3 regions of the Micromonospora yongxingensis genome follow, and region 2 is predicted to be linked to each of the others. Evidence: riboswitches for the same ligand, from Rfam matches in the RefSeq annotation. Region 2 holds a riboswitch; each other region holds the start of a gene.
The links. Region 2 has a riboswitch for S-adenosylmethionine ahead of ACTWLT_RS17185 (hypothetical protein). Riboswitches for the same ligand answer to the same signal wherever they lie in the genome.

Region 1 (5,861 bases), on a different contig from region 2:
GGCGAGCAGGCCGAGCCGGTGCCCACGGTGGGCCGGGTCGACGATGGTGATCTGCTGGAACGCGTGCCAGTCGGCGGAGGCGCCCACGTCGAGCAGCGTCCAGGCGACCAACCGGCCGGACTCCTCGTGGCGTACCCCGAGGTGGTAGCGCCGCCGGCCCCTGGCGTCCAGAGCGCGTTCGGTGCCGCGGATCCGCTCGGCGTCCACCTGCTCCGGTTCCCACTGCACGTCGCCCATGGGCGCGTCCATCAGCAGCCGGCCGTCCAGGTAGGCGACGTCCGCCACGTACTCCTGCGGGGTCGCGCCCTGCCAGCAGACCGACTGGTAACCCTCGGCCAGCGCGTGGGCCTCGGCCAGGGCCGCCCTCAGCGCGACCCGGTCGATGGCGGCGACCTCCAGCCGGCGACGCACCTCGGCCAGCGCGGAGTGGGCTCCGGTCGCGGCGGCGAACGCGTCACCCGCCCCCGTCCGGGCCGGCCCGTCCGGCAGCGCCGAGACGGTCATGGCGACCACCCGCTTGCGCCCGTGCTCGCGCAGCAGGCGCACCCCGTACTCGTGCAGTGCCCGGCCGACGCCCCGCCGCCGCAGCTCGGGATGCACCACCAGCTCGGCGGTGGCGTTGTCGGTGTTGTCGAGCTGGGGCAGGTCCAGCTGGAGGTAGCCGGCCGGGACGCCGTCGAGCCGGGCCAGGGCCCAGAGCGTGGCGGTGCCGGGCATCGGCGTGTGGAAGAACGCGTCGAAGCGCCGCCGGCAGAACGGCGGGAAGTCCGGCAGGTCGGCGTCGTTGGCCGCCGCGCCGATCCGGTACGCCTCGTCGACCGCGGCCCGGTCGGCGCCGTCGAACGACGCGATGGTGATGCTCATGCCGCCGAGCGTGCACCGGGAAAAACGATCGGGCCAGCGAATTATTTCGCTGGCCCGATCGGACGTGGTCGGGAGGGGCACTCGCACAACGCCTCCGGCGTTGGGTCGCAAGAACTTCAAAAGTCTTCGGCGAAATGCCCTCCCGCACGGAGCATCTTGCGCCGTCCGGTTCCTGTCGTCAAGTCCAGAGCGGCGGGTTTTCCACACTCAACGCGAAAAGCCAGTTACCCGGCGGATCGGCCTGATCCCCCTTCCGGGTGATCCTCCCTCGTCCGTCGAGCCCGCTGACCCGTCGCGGCGGTCAGGTGCGGTCAGCCGAGGAGGCCGGCGTCGCGAGCGGCGCGGAGGGAGGGCTTGATGTGGTGGGTCGGGCCGACCTGCCCGGCTACCGCGTCGATGGTCTTCAGGCCCTCGCCGGTGTTGAACACGACGGTTTCCGCCGCCGGGTCGAGCCGACCGGACTCGACCAGCTTGCGCAGCACCGCCACGGTGACGCCGCCCGCGGTCTCCGCGAAGACGCCGGTGGTCCGGGCCAACTGGCGGATGCCGGCGCGGATCTCGTCGTCGTCGGCGTACTCCATCCAGCCGCCGGTGCGGCGGACGGCCTCCAGGGCGTAGAGGCCGGCGGCCGGGTCGCCGATGTTGAGCGACTTGGCGATGCCGGTGGGCTTGACCGGGGTGATCGTGTCGGTGTCGGCGTGCAGGGCCGTGGCGATCGGGTTGCAGCCGGCGGACTGGGCGCCGAAGACCTTCCAGCCGCCGGCCGGCGCCTCGACCAGACCGATCTCGACCAGCTCGGAGAACGCCTTGTCAATCTTGGTGAGCAGCTCGCCACTGGCCATCGGGATGACCACCTGCGCCGGGATCCGCCAGCCGAGCTGCTCGGCCACCTCGTAGCCGAGCGTCTTGGAGCCCTCCGCGTAGTACGGCCGGACGTTGACGTTGACGAACGCGGTGTCCTCGAACTCGTCGGTCTCCACCAGCTCGCCGCAGAGCCGGTTCACGTCGTCGTACGAGCCGTCGATGGCGACCAGCTCGCCGCCGTAGACCGCGGTGGTGATGACCTTGCCCTGCTCCAGGTCACTGGGGATGAAGACCACCGAGGGCACCCCGGCGCGGGCGGCGTGCGCGGCCACCGAGTTGGCCAGGTTGCCGGTGGAGGCGCAGGCGAACCGGTTGAAGCCGAGCGCCCTCGCGGCGGTCAGCGCCACCGACACGACCCGGTCCTTGAACGAGTGGGTCGGGTTGGCGCTGTCGTCCTTGACCCAGAGCGGCGCGGTGATGCCCAGTTCGGCGGCGAGGTGCGGGGCCGCCACCAGCGGGGTGAGCCCCGGGTTGAGGGTGACCCGGGTGGACGGTTCCTGGCCGGCGGGCAGCAGCGCGGCGTACCGCCAGATGTTGTCCGGGCCGGCCTCGATCTGCTCACGGGTGACGGTGGCCAGGGCGGCGGTGTCGTAGTCGACCTCCAGCGGCCCGAAACACTCGTAACAGGCGTGCTGGGCGGCGAGCGGGTAGCGGGCCGAACAGGCGCGGCAGACCAGGGCGCGGGCGGGGCTGGCGGAGGTGTCGATGCCGGAGGCGGCGAACGTCGACGTCATGTCGAGGAGTCCTCTCATCTTTCCCCGCATCGCACGGTGCGGCGGGGACGGAATTGGCACCTGCCCCGCGGGTCGCTCAGCGGTGAGCGCGCGGGGTGGTTGCCGGGGCGTCGTCGGGCCGTATCCCTCAGCCCCTCTGGATGAGGTATGCAGTTGTGCCGTCGAGTCTAGGCAACGCCGCGCGCTGTGGCCACCGCGGCTACGGGGTCGACCACCGCCACCGGGTCCGTGACCGCGGTCGGTTGGGGCAGCGACGGGGCGCCGCTGCGGACCCGGGTGGCGAGGTTCGCGGCGACCAGCGCGGCGATGGTGACGGCGGCCCCGACCAGCTCGACCGGCTCCGGCCGGTAGCCGCGGGCGATCTGCACCGCGAACGTGGTCACCGGGACCAGGTTCATGAACAGGGCGGCGTTGGCGGCTCCGAGCCGCTGCACGCCGGTGTTCCAGGCCAGCACCGCGATGACGGCGGCCACGATCACGGCGTACGCCAACTGCGGGGCGACCGCCACGAGGTCGGCGGCGGCCGGCGCGTGCTGCCATCCGATGCCGTCGGCGAGCACGCTCGCGGCCAGCATGGCGGCCGTGCCGGCGACGGCGGTCAGGGTGGTGTAGCGCAGCGGGGACCAGGTGCCGAACCGGCCGGCACCGTGGGTGTAGATGGCCCAGCCCAGCACCGCGCCGATCATCATCAGCCCGCCGACGCCGAACTGACCGAGCCCGGTCAGGCTCCCGCGCGTGATCACCAGTCCGACGCCGAGGAGCGCCACCAGGGAGAGGACCAGCAGGAGGGGCTTCGGGCGTACGCCGTCGCGCGCCCAGCGGACCAGTTGGGTGATCACCGGGGTGGTGGCCACGAACAGGGCGATCTGCTGCGGGGCCGCGTGTTCGAGCGCCAGGTTGGTGAGCAGGTTGAATCCGGCGAAGCCGACCACACCGAGCACCGCCACCTCGACGGCCCGACCGCCGAGTCGCAGCGCGCCGGCGCCCTCGCGGAGCAGCAGGATGGTGACCAGGACGAGGGCGGCCAGCAGGTAGCGGGCGGTGGTCAGGTTGAGCGGGTCCACCCGGGTCAGCGCGCTGGCCAGCACGGGGAACATCACTCCCCAGCTCAGCGCGGCCAGCAGCGGAAAGGCGGCGGCACGGGATCGCATCGTCAGCTCCAATGTTCGAGTATCTTCGAACCAACGACACCGACCCTAGGGGGATGTTCGACGATTGTCGAACAACGGTTACACTGGTCACATGGAGCCGCACGAACCCGATCTGGCCGACGTACCGGTCACCGCCGTGCTGGCCGCACTCGCCGACGACGTGCGGCTACAGATCGTGCGGGCTCTCGCCGAGGGCGGCGAGCGCTCCTGCGGCACCTTCGAGTTCGGCGTCTCCAAGGCGACCCGCAGCCACCACCTCAAGGTGCTGCGCGAGGCCGGCCTGACCCGCACCCGGGCCGCCGGCACCAGCCGTTACGTCCGGCTCCGCCGGGACGAGCTGGACCGCCTCTACCCCGGCCTGCTGAACGCCCTCCTCGACCCCCGCACCCCTGCCTGACGCCATGTCAGGCTCGCTCGCGCGGCGACGGTCCTCGCGCTGCGCACCGTTGGGCACCGTGCTCTAGAGCTGAATCGTTTGCGACATCGCCAGGGCACCGGAGCGGGTTCCCGACCCGCCACGCCGCCTCGCTCGCATGATCCACTCCGGGTCAGCGATGTTGCGCGTCCAGGTGACTGGGACACCGCGACGGCCGCGCGGAAGCGGATCACCAGGCGAGCGATGTCCCAGACGATTCAGCTCCAAAGGTTGCACCCGGAGCCGGGCCGGACGGCGGCGGGACGCTGACGTGAGCGATGATCGGCGGGTGATTTCGCGAGGCACGGCAGCACGGCGACGCACGATCCCCGGCGCGGCGGTCGCGACGGCTCTCCTGCTCGGCGCCTGTGCTCCCGCCGACCACCGAGGCCAGGCCGGGGACGCCACGAGCCCGCCGCCCGGGCGCACGACCGCGCCCAGTCCGACGCCCTCGGCGTACGTGAGCCCGCCGTTCTGGTGCCCGGAGTCGGGCGTGCGGATCCGGTCGAGGGGATCGGACGCCGCCATGGGGCTGCGCGCACTCGGCCTGGAGCTGGTCAACTGCGGCGACCGCCCCTACCGGATCGAGGGACACCCGTCGCTGCGCGTGCTGGACGAGGACCGCAAGCCGATCATCCTGCGCGTGCTGCCCGGGGCGAAGGAGATCACCGCTGGCTTCGACCAGCCGCCCCGCGAGGTCGTCCTCGGTCCTGGTGAACGGGCCGTCGCCACCGTCCTCTGGCGCAACCTGGTCACCGATTCGACCGTGGTGGCCACCAACGGGACGTACCTGCGGGTCGCCCCCGCTGCCGGGCAGCCGGCCGAGGACGTCGACCCGGACGGCCCGATCGACGTGGGCAACACCGGCCGGATCGGCGTCAGCGCCTGGAAGAAGGACGACCCGTCCACACCGGTGCAGCCGGCTGTGAGGCCGCCAGCTACGACGTGATGTCCTTGCGGGTGAAGCGCCAGAAGGCCAGCCCCCAGAACAGCGTCGCGTAGCTGATCGCCGAGATGCAGCCGCGGACCACGTCGTCGGTCTGCACCGGGGTGGAGAGCAGCCCCAGCCAGGCGGTGCTGAAGTGGGTGGGCAGGAAGTCACGCAGCGCACCGAGGGCGGTGATCTGGTCCAGGATGCTGGACAGGATCCACAGCAGCACCGCGCCGCCCACCGCGCCCAACGCGGCGTCGGTGGTCACCGACAGCAGGAACGCCAGACCGGCCACCACCAGCAGAACGACCGCCAGGTAGCCGAGTACCGCCAGTAGCCGCAGCAACCCCTCGGTCGGCTCCAGCTCGGCGGCGACGGTGCTCCGCAACGGCGACCAGCCGTACCGGAGGGTGCCGGCGACCAGGGCGGTACCGGCCAGCAGCAACAGGGCCAGCCCCGAGTACGCGAGCGCGACCACCAGCTTCACGGTGAGCAGCCGGGCCCGGGGCACCGGGATCGCCAGCAGGTACCGCAGGCTTCCCCAGCTCGCCTCGCTGGCCACCGTGTCGCCGCAGAACAGCGCGACGACCACCACCAGCAGGAACGATGCCGACACGAAGATCGAGAACAGGGTGAAGTTGAGCCCGCTGGAGGTGGCCAGGTCGACCAGGCTGGCGAACTCGTTGTTGCCGTTGTCGTCGTCGCCGCCGGAGTTGAACTGGAAGGCGACCAGGATGATCAGCGGCAGCAGCACCATGAACCCGAGCGCCAGCTGGGTCCGGCGCCGCGACGCCTGGCGGCGGAACTCCGCGCCGAACGGCATTGTGGCCGACGGCCGGTAGCCCCGGGCCGCACCGGACGGGTCGGCGACGCCCACCGGCGCCTCGACGGACGAACCAGCC
Region 2 (5,861 bases):
CCGACCTGCCCAGCGCCACGGCCCCCGCCGCACCCAATTCCGCATCCCTGGCTGAGGCGACCAGCCTGGTCGTAGCCAGCTGGCCCCTCGACCCCACCGACACGACCAACCGGATCCGGCTGGCGTGGCTACTGACCGCCTGCGCCAGGCTGCTGTGCCCCGGCGGCTGCCTCGTCCTCGTCGTCACCGTCCCCACCACCAGTTCCCAGCCCGAGGACTTCACCCCGGTCGCCACCGCCGCCGCGTCGGTCGGCCTGGGCTACCTGCAGCACATCGTCGCCGTCGCTGCGGACACCGACGGCGACGCGTTCGTCTACCACCTCACCGACGAGGAACTGCTCACCCTCGCCCAGCAGGCCGGCGAGCAGGACTGGGCGGTGTCGCACCTGCGGGTGCACGCCGACCTGCTCGTCTTCAGCCAGCACCACATCTCCGCACCCCACGCCCGGCGGAAGGGTGGTGGCAACCGTGGCTGAGTATTCCCACCACTCCGGCCCGGACGAGCCGATCCCGACCGGCGCCGCCAGCGGACAGCATCGCACCTACGAGGGCCGCCACCGAGCCGACGGCGAACGGCACATTGACGGTCTGTCGGTGTGGGCCACCGCCCAACAGACAGGTCCGGTGCAACGCCGCGGCCGGTACGTGGCCGAGTCCGTCAAGCACCCTGCCCGGATGCTCCCAGCGATCGCCGCCCACGCCGTGCACGCCTACACCCAGCCCGGCGACCTCGTGCTCGACCCAATGTGCGGGATCGGCACGACCCTCGTCGAGACCGTGCACGCCGGCCGCGACGCCATCGGCGTGGAGTACGAATCTCGCTGGTCCGACATCGCTGATGCGAACATCAGCCACGCCCACACCCAGGGCGCCACCGGCCGCGGCTCCGTCCTTCGCGGTGACGCCACCCGGCTGCGGTCCCTGCTACCGGCCGCACTCACCGGACAGGTCGCCCTCGTGGTCACCTCACCGCCGTACGGGCCTACCGTCCACGGCCTTGTCCGGCCCGGCATCGACGGGGTGGCGAAGTTCGACAACGCCTACAACGACGGCACCGACAAGGGCAACCTCGCGTACCGCGACCTCACCGGCCTCACCGACGGGTTCGCGCAGATCCTCGCCGGCTGCGCCGACCTGCTGCGCCCCGGCGGCACCGTGGTGGTCACCGCCCGGCCGTGGCGCAAAAACGGTCAGCTTGTCGACCTGCCCTCCGCCGTCATCGCCGCCGGCGTCCGCGCGGGCCTGGTACCGACCGAGCGGTGCGTGGCCCTCCTGGCGGCAGTCCGCGACGGGCAGCTCGTTGCCCGACCGTCGTTCTTCCAACTCCAAGCCGTACGGAAGGCACGCGCTGCCGGTAGCCCGCTGCACCTGATCACCCACGAGGATGTCCTGATCTTCACAAAGGTCCTGCCCGGACCGGCGATCAACGAGCGGTGGACAGGAACTCGGTCTGGGCCTGCCGGAGGCTGCTGAGGTCGTGGGGGACCGGCATGACGCCGTAGCGGTCGAAAGCGTCGACGCTCGCTCCGAGCGAGGGCGGCCATCTTCGCTGCCACTCGGTCAGCGGCACGCTCGAAGCGGCCACGCGAAGTGGCTCGGCGAGCCGGTCGAACTCCACCTGCTGCCACTCGCGCAGCCCGTTGCAACGCCGCACGGAGGCCACCAGCGAGGCGGCGACCTCGGTGGTCGTGGCCGTCTGCGGCTGGACCACGTCGCCGTTCATGAGCGAGTGCCGGCCCAGCGGCAGTGCGGCGCGGTGGCCGTACCGTTCCCCGACGACCTGCGAGACGTGTCGGCAGGTTTCGCAGGCCAGCCACGACCACCGGGTTCGGGTGGTCACCGTGTCTCGGACGCACAACACGCACAGGTCGAGGTCACTTGAGATGTCCTGCCCCTGCCACTGCTGCTCCCACTCCGGCGTACGCGGCTGGCAGCGGCACCGCTGCCCGCGCGGCGCGCCATCGCGGAGGTGCCCGCAGGCCAGGCAGACCGCGAAAGCAGCCAGGTCCAGCTCTCCGAATGGCACGGTGAACTCGCCTTCCGGTGCCCGAGGCACCCGCTCTTGCCGTACCGCAGCTTGCGGCCGGCCTGGTCTTCCCCCGGAGGCACCGTGCGCGGGTGGCGCGGTTGCCGGGTCAGCAAGCCGGGAGGCTTGACGCTGACCACTCTTGACGCCCAGGAGCATAAAGATCAGCGATGTCGAGAGCAACCCGGGCAACACATGACGGAGACCTGAGCCGACGGCGGTCGGCGATGGCCGAACTATCCGTCGGCGGTGATTCGGAGCCGGGCAAGCAGGTCGGCGACTTCCCGGGTCAGCTCATGATCTGGGGTACGCCAACCGCGCCACCGGGTCATCCAAACCCAGAGGCCGACCGCGTTGTGGGGCATGGTCAGGCGCTCGGCGTTCCTGCGGCCGGACGTACAGAGCACGTCCGGCCGCAGGAACGCGGAAACCTAGACCGGGAGTCCGACAACCCCGGCCCGGCAGTAGGAATCAAGCCGGCCAGGCTCAGCCACACGCACAGCGTGTCAGGACGCTGCGGTCGACCGGCTCAGCTCTTCCCAAGCGGTCAGGTCGGCTAGACGCGATTCGAGCTCGGCGCGGAGCCCGTCGACCGCGTCACCACCCAGCGCGAGTCGAAGGGGCGGATTGTCGCTGTCAACCGCGGTGACAATGGCAGCCGCGGCCTTGGCGGGGTCGCCTTCCTCGGAGCCTTGCATCGCGTTGACGTAGCTGCGGAACGCCCCGGCGGTCCCACTGTAGGCGTCGATGACCGATGACTCGGTCTTGTTGCTGTTGATCTGGGTGCGGAATGATCCCGGTTCCACCATCAGGACTCGCACCCCAAGTGGGGCGACTTCTCCCGCCAGTGTCTGTGACAAGCCTTCCAGGGCGAACTTTCCGGCATGGTAGGCCCCGAAGGCATGGAAGCTTGTCTGTCCACCCATCGAGCTCATCTGCACGATCGTTCCGCTGCCCCGCTCGCGCATACTTGGCAGTACAGCCTTCGTTGTCTCGGCGGCGCCGAAGAACAGAACCTCCATCTGCTCGCGCAGCTGTTGCATGGTGATTTCCTCGACGGCGCCCATCATGAGGAATCCGGCGTTGTTGACAAGGACGTCGATCCGGCCGAATAGTGCCAGCGTCGACTTTACCGCGACCTGAATCGAGTCGGGATCGGTGACGTCCAGAGCGCAGGTGCTGACCTGCCCGTTGCCGAGATCGGCAAGGTCTTGAAGAGTTTCGGGACGGCGCGCTGTCGCCATCACCCGGTCACCCGCCGCCACTGCGGCGCGCACAATCTCACGGCCGAAACCGCTTGAGCATCCTGTAATAAGCCACACGCGGCCCTGGGTCTGATCTGTCATGTCTTTGCTTCCTGATCGGTGCCGGTTCTCTGTAACTGCTTGCGAGAACCATCCTCACCACCGGCGCGCGGATCGTCCAACACTCGCTTCCTGTAGCAGTTACAGGCTGCTCCTGTGACCCCCACTGAGCTGGGTAAAGTGCGCTACTTTCTTGCCCTGGCACGCGCAATAGGTCTCATATTGGCGGCTGCCCTGGTGATTCCCCCAGCGCGCCGCCCGTTCCCGACGCCCGCAGCGCTGGATCGCGCCGAGCAGGTCGTCGCAACCATGGGACAAGCCGTACGTGGCGAGGTCGGCTAACCCGGAGTCCCATGGCGACCGACGCCCACCTCACCCTGACGCGCTTTCGACGAGGCGCCGATTTCATGGCAATGGAAAGCGACAACAGGATCAGACTGTGGCTGCGACAGCAAAAGGTTGTTGGACGCGGCAGACCTCTTTGAGGAGCATTTGTTGTGCCGGCCGCTGGACGGTTCAGGATGCCAAGGGGCGAGGCATGACGACCGAGAACTCCGGTTCGTGCCGGCTAATCAACTTGATGCCGGACACCGGGCCGGCGGGCCCCCGCGAAGGCTGCGCCAGCCACATGCGCGACGGTTGGTGGTGCCAGGCAACTGCGCCCTGGGCGTCGACACGGTCGACGGGCCGCACGCCCAATTCGAATCCGCAGGCCGACCCCATTGCCAAGAGCGCCTGCGGGGACAGGGCCCTGGCGTTCACCCGCCGCCAACAGCGTCGGGGCGGGTCGCCGCCGAGGTGTCCGCGCGGCTGCGCCTCCTCGGGCGCGGGCGAGGGTCAGGCTCTGCCGAGGCCGTTGAGGAACGTGTCCACGACGACGTCGGCCGCCTGCGGGGGCGCCAGGTCGGGGAACTGATGGGCAGCACTGGCCACCAGTTGGTCGAGGACCGCCCGCACCCATTCCAGGGGCACGTCCGAGCGCAGGAAGCCTTCATCGACGGCACGTTGGAGGAAGTCATTCAGCCGTTCGCTCTGGCCCTGACGCCGTTGGCGCGCGTCAGGGTTCTGCTGCATCAAGCGGGCCGTGTCGACCGGCCACTCACGGCTGACGGGGATGATGCCCTCCGCGTAGCGGTGCAGTGCGACCGGCACCGGCGCCTCCGTGAGTCGCGCCTCGTCTAGGACCTGTTCGGTGGAGTCGAGTTTCGCCTGGAATACGGCTGTGAGGAGGGCTTCCCGGCTGACGAAGCGCCGATGGACAGTGGTGCGGTCCACCCCCGCCGCGTTGGCGATGGCTGCCACGGACGTGCTCGGATCCTCAGCCAGCAGTCGGGCACCCGTGCGCAGGACCGCCGACAGATTGCGTGCGGCATCAGCTCTCATAGTCTCCCCGACCCTATCACTGCGGCGTTTTGAACGCCATCAGCGACTTCGCCGAAGTGACAGAGCCCGCTTGCCGCCACATGCCTGTGGCGTTTAGGCGGCGGAACCTCTACAGTGATAGAGCGCTTCTGCTGAGGCGGATACTCACACGTTCGTATGAAATTAGGAGTGGTACGCCATGCGACGGACTTGGTTGATCACCGGTGGTTCCCAGGGACTGGGGAAGGCGCTGACGGTTGCGGTGCTGGCTGCGGGTGACCAGGTCATGGTGACCTCGCGTCGGCCGGAGGTGCTGGCCGATCTGAAGGCCGAGCACCCGGAGCGGCTGGAGACCGTGGCGCTGGACGTCACGTCACCCTCCGAGGCCCGGAACGTGGTCGCGGCGGCGGTCGAGCGTTTCGGTTCCCTCGACGTGGTCGTGAACAACGCCGGTTACGCCACCAGCAATTCCTTGGAGGACTTCCCAGAGGATGAGTTGCGTGCGCAGATTGAGACGAACCTGTACGGCGTCATCAACGTGACCCGGGCGGCGCTGCCAGTCCTGCGAGGCCGGCGCTCGGGACACTTCGTACAGATCTCGTCCATCGGCGGCCGCGTCGGCGGCACTCCCGGACTCGGCGCGTACCAGACCGCGAAGTTCGGGGTTGAGGGCTTCTCCGAGGTCCTGGCGAACGAGGTGGCCCCGCTGGGCATCAAGGTGACCATCGTGGAGCCGGGCGGCATCCGTACCGGTTGGGCCGGGGGCGCGGCGCTGGCCTCCGGCAGTACCCAGGCCGACTACGAGCAGATCGTCGGACAGTGGCGAACCATGTTCGCCGACTACGCCGGCAACGAGCCGGGCGACCCCGCCCGCATGGCCCGAGCGATCATCGACGTCGTGGACTCCAAGGAGCCGCCGCGTCGGCTGCTGCTCGGCGGCGACGCCCTGGGGCTCGCGCTGGAGTCGGGCGAGAAACGGCTCGCGGAGGCCCGGCAGTGGGCCGATGTCAGCCGTTCCACGGACTACCCGGACGCGTCGGCGAGTGCTGCAGCGCAACCTGTCGAGATGACGCGGAATATCTGAGGAGGGGGCGAATCTCTGGATCATCAGACTGTCGACGCGCTACAGCAACAGTTTGCCGGGCTGAAGGACGTCCCGTACGAGTGGA
Region 3 (5,861 bases), on a different contig from region 2:
CCGAGCCGATCGACCGGGCCATGCGCAACAGCGGCACGCTGATCCGCCGGTCCGTCACGCTGATCGAGGACGAGGAACCGGTGCCGGACCCGATGCCGGACGGGATCGGCCACCTCGCCGAATCGGTCCGGCTGCTCAAGCAGGAGTTCGCCGCGGGCGAGGAGCCGGAGAAGGCCCGGGAACGGTCGTTGCGGGCGGTCAGCGAGGCCGGCCGGGCGTACGGCGCCGGGGTCGGCTTCTCGGGCAGCGTGGTGATCGCCCAGATCCGGACCACGGCCAGTGACCTGCTGGTGGCCTCCGGAATCGAACAGGAGGAGGCGAACCGGTGGATCCGCACCGCCTTCGGGGAGCAGGAGCGGCCGATGGGTGAACCGGCCGAGCCGGGCGAGGGGCCGAAGCCCCCCACCGCTCCGCCGGTCGGCTGACCGGGGCGCGTCGTGCCGGCCTAGCCCAACGCGGCGAGCGCGGCGAGCAGCCGGTCCACCTGGGCCTGGGTGCTGCCCAGGCCGAGGCTGGCGCGCAGCGCGGTGGGCGGCAGGTCCCGCCGGCCGGTACGCCCCGCCGCCTCGCTGAGCAGCCGCCGGGCCAGCGGGTGGGCGCAGAACAGCCCGTCCCGCACCCCGATCCGGTGCTCGGCGGCCAGCCGGGCGGCCACCTCGGCGGAGTCCCACCCGGCGACCACGAACGAGACGATGCCGACCCGGGGCGCGTCCGGGCCGAAGGTGCGCAGTTCCACCACGTGCGGCAGGGCGGCGAGGCCCGTGCGCAGCCGTGCCAGCAGCGCCTGCTCGTGGGCGGCCAGCGCGGCGCGGTCCGCGTCGTCCAGTGCTGCGCACACCGCGGCCAGCGCCACCGCGCCGACCAGGTTGGGGGTGCCGCCCTCGTGCCGTGCCGGCCCGGTCGCCCAGGTCACGTCGTGGGTGGCCGGCCCGACGTGGCTGGTGGCACCCCCACCCGCCAGGTACGGAGGCGCGGCGTCCAGCCAGTCCGCCCGGCCGATCAGCACGCCGGCGCCGAACGGCGCGTACAGCTTGTGGCCGGAGACGGCCACGTAGTCCACGTCGAGCGCGAGCAGGTCGACCGGGGCGTGCGGGGCGAGCTGCGCGGCGTCCAGGGCGATCCGTGCCCCGTGCCGGTGGGCCACCCGGGCCAGTTCGGTGACCGGCCACCGCTCGCCGGTCACGTTGCTCGCTCCGGTCACCGCGACCAGCACCGGCTGCGCCGGGTTGCTGTCCCGGCGCAGCTCGGTGAGGGCGGCGGCGAGGGCGCGTACCGCCCCGGCGGGGTCGCTGGGCACCGGCAGCCGGACCGAGCCGCGCGGCCAGGGCAGCAGGTTGGCGTGGTGCTCGCCGGCGAAGGTGACCACCGTCGTGCCGGCCGGCACCGCCCGGGCCAGCAGGTTGAGCGCGTCGGTGGTGTTGCGGGTGAAGATCACGTGATCGTCGGCGCGGGCGCCGAAGAAGTCGCCCACCGTCTGCCGGGCACGCTCGTAGGCCAGCGTGCAGTGCCGGGACAGCGCACCCGCACCGCGATGGACGCTGGCGTACCAGGGCAGCAGTTCGGCCACCGCGTCGGCGGCGGCCCGCGCGCACGGCGCGCTGGCCGCGTAGTCGAGGTTGATCTCGCCCGGCACGCCGAGCACGTCGAGCGGCGCCGGCGCGGACGCGACGGCGGACGGGATGGGAAGCGAGGGTGCGAGGGTGACGGACACGCCGGAACCTCCGGGGTCAGGGACCCCGGGTCTGGTGTCGGGACGGGGTCCGCGCTTGCCCAGCACGCCGATCGGGCTGGGCCCGGTCATCACCCGGGGCACCCCACCGCGAACTCGACGAGGGTTGCCGGCCAGCAAGCCGGGGCTTGACGCTGGCGCTCGTGACCTGCTGGCAGCATAGCGCTGCCGATGCGACCGAACCAGCCGGCGGCGGATGGCTACGCTGACCGCATGGCCGACACCCCGCCCGGTGCACCCCTGCCGTCGTCGCCGCCTACGCCCGCGGCTCCGTCCGCCGGCGAGGCGCCCCGGATGCCGCTGCGCCGACTGGGCTGGCGGCGGTTCCTGGTGCTGGCCGGGGTGGTGCTCTTCATCGCCGCGTGCGCGGTCTTCATGGTCTTCACGCTCGGCCAGTCGCTCGGCGTACGGGCGCTGCTGATCGGGGTGGTCGCCGCCATCCTGCCGGTGCCGGTGCTGGTCGCCTGCTTCCTCTGGCTGGACCGCTACGAGCCGGAGCCGCTGAAGTACCTCATCTTCTGCTTCGCCTGGGGAGCGTTCGTCTCCACCGCCGCCTCGCTCACGGTGAACGAGTTCGCCGCCGCGCGGTTCGACGACTGGGGGCTGCCGGCCGCCCTCACCGGCGTGCTGGTGGCGCCGTTCATCGAGGAGCTGACCAAGGCCCTCGGCCCGATCCTGCTGCTGGTGTTCCGTCGCCGTGAGTGGTCCGGGATCACCGACGGCCTGGTCTACTGCGGGCTCTCCGCGGTCGGCTTCGCCATGGTGGAGAACATCCTCTACCTGGGCGGGTACGGCTACGCCGCCGGTGCCGACCGGTACGGCCCGGCCACCGGCACCCAGCAGGTCATCGCCATCTTCATCGTCCGGATCCTGCTGTTCGGGTTCGCCCACCCGCTCTTCACCTCGATGACCGGTGTGGGCCTGGGTGTCGCGGCCCGGACGGCCGACCGTCGGGTCCGTGTGCTCGCTCCGGTCGCCGGCCTGCTGCTTGCGATGATGTTGCACGGCACCTGGAACCTGCTGCCCACGCTGACCCAGGCCACCGGCGAAGCGGTGATCATGCTGTACGGCTTCCTGGGCCTGATGGTGCCGGTGTTCTTCGGGATGGTGGGGCTGGCGGTGTGGCTGCGTGCGTGGGAGGGGCGGCTCACCGAGCGGACGCTGCCGGACTACGTGCGCGCCGGCTGGCTGAGCCCGCCCGAGGTGGCCTCGCTGAGCAGCCTGGGCCGTCGGCACGCGGCCCGTACCTGGGCGCGCCGGGTGGCCGGGGACGCCGGGGTGCGGGCGATGCGGGGGTACCAGTTCGCCGCCACCCGGTTGGCCCTGCTGCGCGACGGGACGCTGCGCGGCCTGGACCGCAAGCCGGCCGACCTGGAGCGGACGGCCCGCGAGGAGCGGGAGCTGCTGGAGGCGATCACCTCGTACCGGTCGTTCTTCGTGGGTCGGGACCCGCAGGCTCCGGTCGGCGTCTGGGACGGCAGTCGCTACCACCTGCGCTTCCCGGACGGTTCCCAGCGTCCGGTGGCCGCGCCGGACGAGCCGGTGGTGCCGATCCCGGTGGTGCTGGCCGCGCCGCCGCCCCCCGTGGGGTACGCGCCGTCCGGCTGGCAGGGCCTGCGGCCGGCGGCGCCCTGGCCGCCCGGTCAACCCTGACGCGCCGGCGGCTCAGGTCATCAGGGTGGTGAGGAAGTCACCGAGGCCCTGGGCCATGGCGACCAGCGCCGCGCCGATCGCCTTGAACATCTGCGCGGCGCCGTCCGGCCGGAACGCCATGAAGTAGATCAGGAACGCGACGCTGCCCCAGGCCAACAGCTTCTTCACGAATACCGGCATCGTCCCTCCCCAGGGCCACGGTCGCCGGATGGCTTCCCGTCGTGCGCCGGGACAAACGGGCGTGCCGCCGGGGGCGGGTGGCCGGGGGAGCTGTCAGAGGTAGAGGCCGGTGGAGTCGTTCTCGATGCGCTCGGCGGCCACGGCGTGCACGTCGCGCTCCCGCAGCAGCACGTATCCGCGGCCGTGCAGCTCGACCTCGGAGCGGTCGTCCGGGTCGAAGAGCACCCGGTCGCCGGAGACGATGGCGCGGACGTTCGGCCCCACCCCGACGGCGGTGGCCCAGGCGAGGCGCTTGCCGACGGCGGCGGTGGCCGGGATGACGATGCCTGCGGTGGAGCGGCGCTCGCCTTCGCTGCCCTCCATGCGTACCAGCACCCGGTCGTGCAGCAGGCGGATCGGCAGGCCGGCGTCGAGATCCTGGTCGGCGGTCACGCCGGAGACGCTACCGTGTCGGCGGCGGCCGTCCGCCTGTGGTTACGCGCGAGGTGACCCGGGCAATGTGTGGCGGAACTGCCCTACGGTGTCGGAGACGGACGTATGCTGTCCGACCTGTCGCCGTGGGCGGACCGATTCTTCTGCCAGGAGGTGCGCTTGAGCCGCTTCGAGCGGGTACGCGGACGACTGCGCCGCGCCTACCAGTCAGGACGGGAGTCGGTTCGGGCCGACCGGAGCGAGTCGAACGACGTTCCGGAGCCCGCCCGGGTGGCCTCGCCCGCCGCCCCTGGGCCGGCCGCGTCACCGACGGCCACGGTCGTCGGCGCGGAACCTCCCGCGGATGTGCACACCTCGACCTCCAGCCGGGACGACGCGGACGTCCCGCACGGTCTGCGGATCGCGGCCGCCTGGTGCTGGCGGCTGATCGTGATCGGCGTGGTGGCCTGGGCGCTGCTCCGGATCGTCGGCACGGTCAAGATCGTGATCATCCCGCTGGCCGTCGCGCTGCTGCTCTCGGCGCTGCTCGCTCCGGCGGTGGGCTGGCTGCTGCGCGCTCGGCTGCCCCGCTCGCTGGCGACGGCGGTGGTGCTGGTCGGCGGCCTGGCAGCGGTGATCGGCACGCTCACCCTGGTGGTCAACGAGTTCATCCGGGGGGTGCCGGAGCTGAGCGAGAAGTCCTCCGAGGGCGTCCGGCAGATCCAGAACTGGCTGAAGACGGGCCCCCTGCACCTCTCCGACACCCAGCTCGACCGCTACATCGACGAGGCGCAGGGCTGGATCGAAAACAACACCCGCGATCTCACGAGCGGCGCGCTGAGCACCGCCGCGACGCTCGCCGAGGTGCTGACCGGCGCCATCCTGGTGCTCTTCGCGACGTTCTTCTTCCTGCGCGACGGCAACCGGATCTGGCGCTTCCTGGTCCGGCTGCTGCCGGTGGCCGCCCGCTGGAAGGTCGACGACGCCGGCCGGGCCTCCTGGCAGACGCTGGGCGCCTACGTCCGGGCGACCGTCCTGGTGGCCTTCATCGACGCCGTCGGCATCGGCATCTTCCTGGTCGTCTTCGACATCCCGTTCGCGTTCCCGCTGGCGGCGCTGGTCTTCCTCGGCGCGTTCATCCCGATCGTCGGTGCGGCGCTCTCCGGCGGCGTGGCGGTGCTGGTGGCGCTGGTCGACAGCGGCCCCGTCACCGCGTTGATCATCCTGGGCGCCGTGATCGGCGTGCAGCAGTTGGAGGGGCACGTGCTCCAGCCGCTGATCATGGGACGGGCGGTGGCCCTCCACCCGCTCGCGGTGATCATCGGTATCGCCGCCGGTGTGGTGCTCGCCGGGATCACCGGCGCGCTGGTGTCCGTGCCGCTGATCGCGGTGCTGAACACCGCGGTCCGCCGGTTGGCCGCCCGGACGGTCCCGGACACCCCGCCCGACGCCGTGGTCGTCGCCGCACAGGCTCCCTGACCCGTCAGGAGCCGGCGAGGCGTTGCAGCGCGCCGCGGGCCACCTCGGGGCGGGTCGTGTACCAGAACGGCGGCAGCGAGCGACGCAGGAAGGGCCCGTAGCCGCGGGCGGTCTCCAGCCGGGAGTCGAGCACCGCGACCACGCCCCGGTCACCGGTGGCCCGGATCAGCCGGCCCACGCCCTGGGCCAGCCGCACGGCCGCGATGGGCACGCTGACCGCCGCGAAGCCGGAGCCGCCGCCCGCGTCCACGGCGGCGGCGCGTGCCGCCGCCAGCGGCTCGTCCGGCCGTGGGAACGGCAGCCGGTCGATGACCACGAGCTGGCAGGCGTCGCCCGGGACGTCCACCCCCTGCCAGAGCGACATCACCCCGAACAGGCAGCTGGCGCGCTCCTCACGGAACCGGCGGAC

Region 1: it holds a riboswitch for S-adenosylmethionine, as region 2 does, so the genes downstream of both, thrC (threonine synthase) here and ACTWLT_RS17185 (hypothetical protein) in region 2, are expected to answer to the same signal.
Region 3: it holds a riboswitch for S-adenosylmethionine, as region 2 does, so the genes downstream of both, ACTWLT_RS01370 (aminotransferase class V-fold PLP-dependent enzyme) here and ACTWLT_RS17185 (hypothetical protein) in region 2, are expected to answer to the same signal.

What each region holds. Positions count from the first base shown of each region.
Region 1 covers NZ_JBQXEO010000001.1:270,701-276,561, reverse strand. The annotation lists gene ACTWLT_RS01290 (GNAT family N-acetyltransferase) at 1-864, opposite strand, end outside; gene thrC (threonine synthase) at 1,176-2,462, opposite strand; SAM riboswitch class I at 2,474-2,609, opposite strand; gene ACTWLT_RS01280 (DMT family transporter) at 2,630-3,613, opposite strand; gene ACTWLT_RS01275 (ArsR/SmtB family transcription factor) at 3,705-4,010, shown strand; gene ACTWLT_RS01270 (DUF4232 domain-containing protein) at 4,318-4,977, shown strand; gene ACTWLT_RS01265 (ABC transporter permease) at 4,967-5,861, opposite strand, start outside.
Region 2 covers NZ_JBQXEO010000013.1:2,010-7,870, forward strand. The annotation lists gene ACTWLT_RS17175 (hypothetical protein) at 1-476, shown strand, start outside; gene ACTWLT_RS17180 (TRM11 family SAM-dependent methyltransferase) at 469-1,473, shown strand; gene ACTWLT_RS17185 (hypothetical protein) at 1,424-2,026, opposite strand; SAM riboswitch class IV at 2,054-2,174, opposite strand; gene ACTWLT_RS17190 (oxidoreductase) at 2,533-3,372, opposite strand; gene ACTWLT_RS17195 (TetR/AcrR family transcriptional regulator) at 4,168-4,713, opposite strand; gene ACTWLT_RS17200 (oxidoreductase) at 4,892-5,776, shown strand.
Region 3 covers NZ_JBQXEO010000001.1:294,638-300,498, forward strand. The annotation lists gene ACTWLT_RS01365 (FUSC family protein) at 1-425, shown strand, start outside; gene ACTWLT_RS01370 (aminotransferase class V-fold PLP-dependent enzyme) at 446-1,711, opposite strand; SAM riboswitch class IV at 1,758-1,878, opposite strand; gene ACTWLT_RS01375 (PrsW family intramembrane metalloprotease) at 1,901-3,382, shown strand; gene ACTWLT_RS01380 (hypothetical protein) at 3,395-3,562, opposite strand; gene ACTWLT_RS01385 (GroES family chaperonin) at 3,656-3,994, opposite strand; gene ACTWLT_RS01390 (AI-2E family transporter) at 4,100-5,452, shown strand; gene ACTWLT_RS01395 (ATP-dependent DNA helicase) at 5,457-5,861, opposite strand, start outside.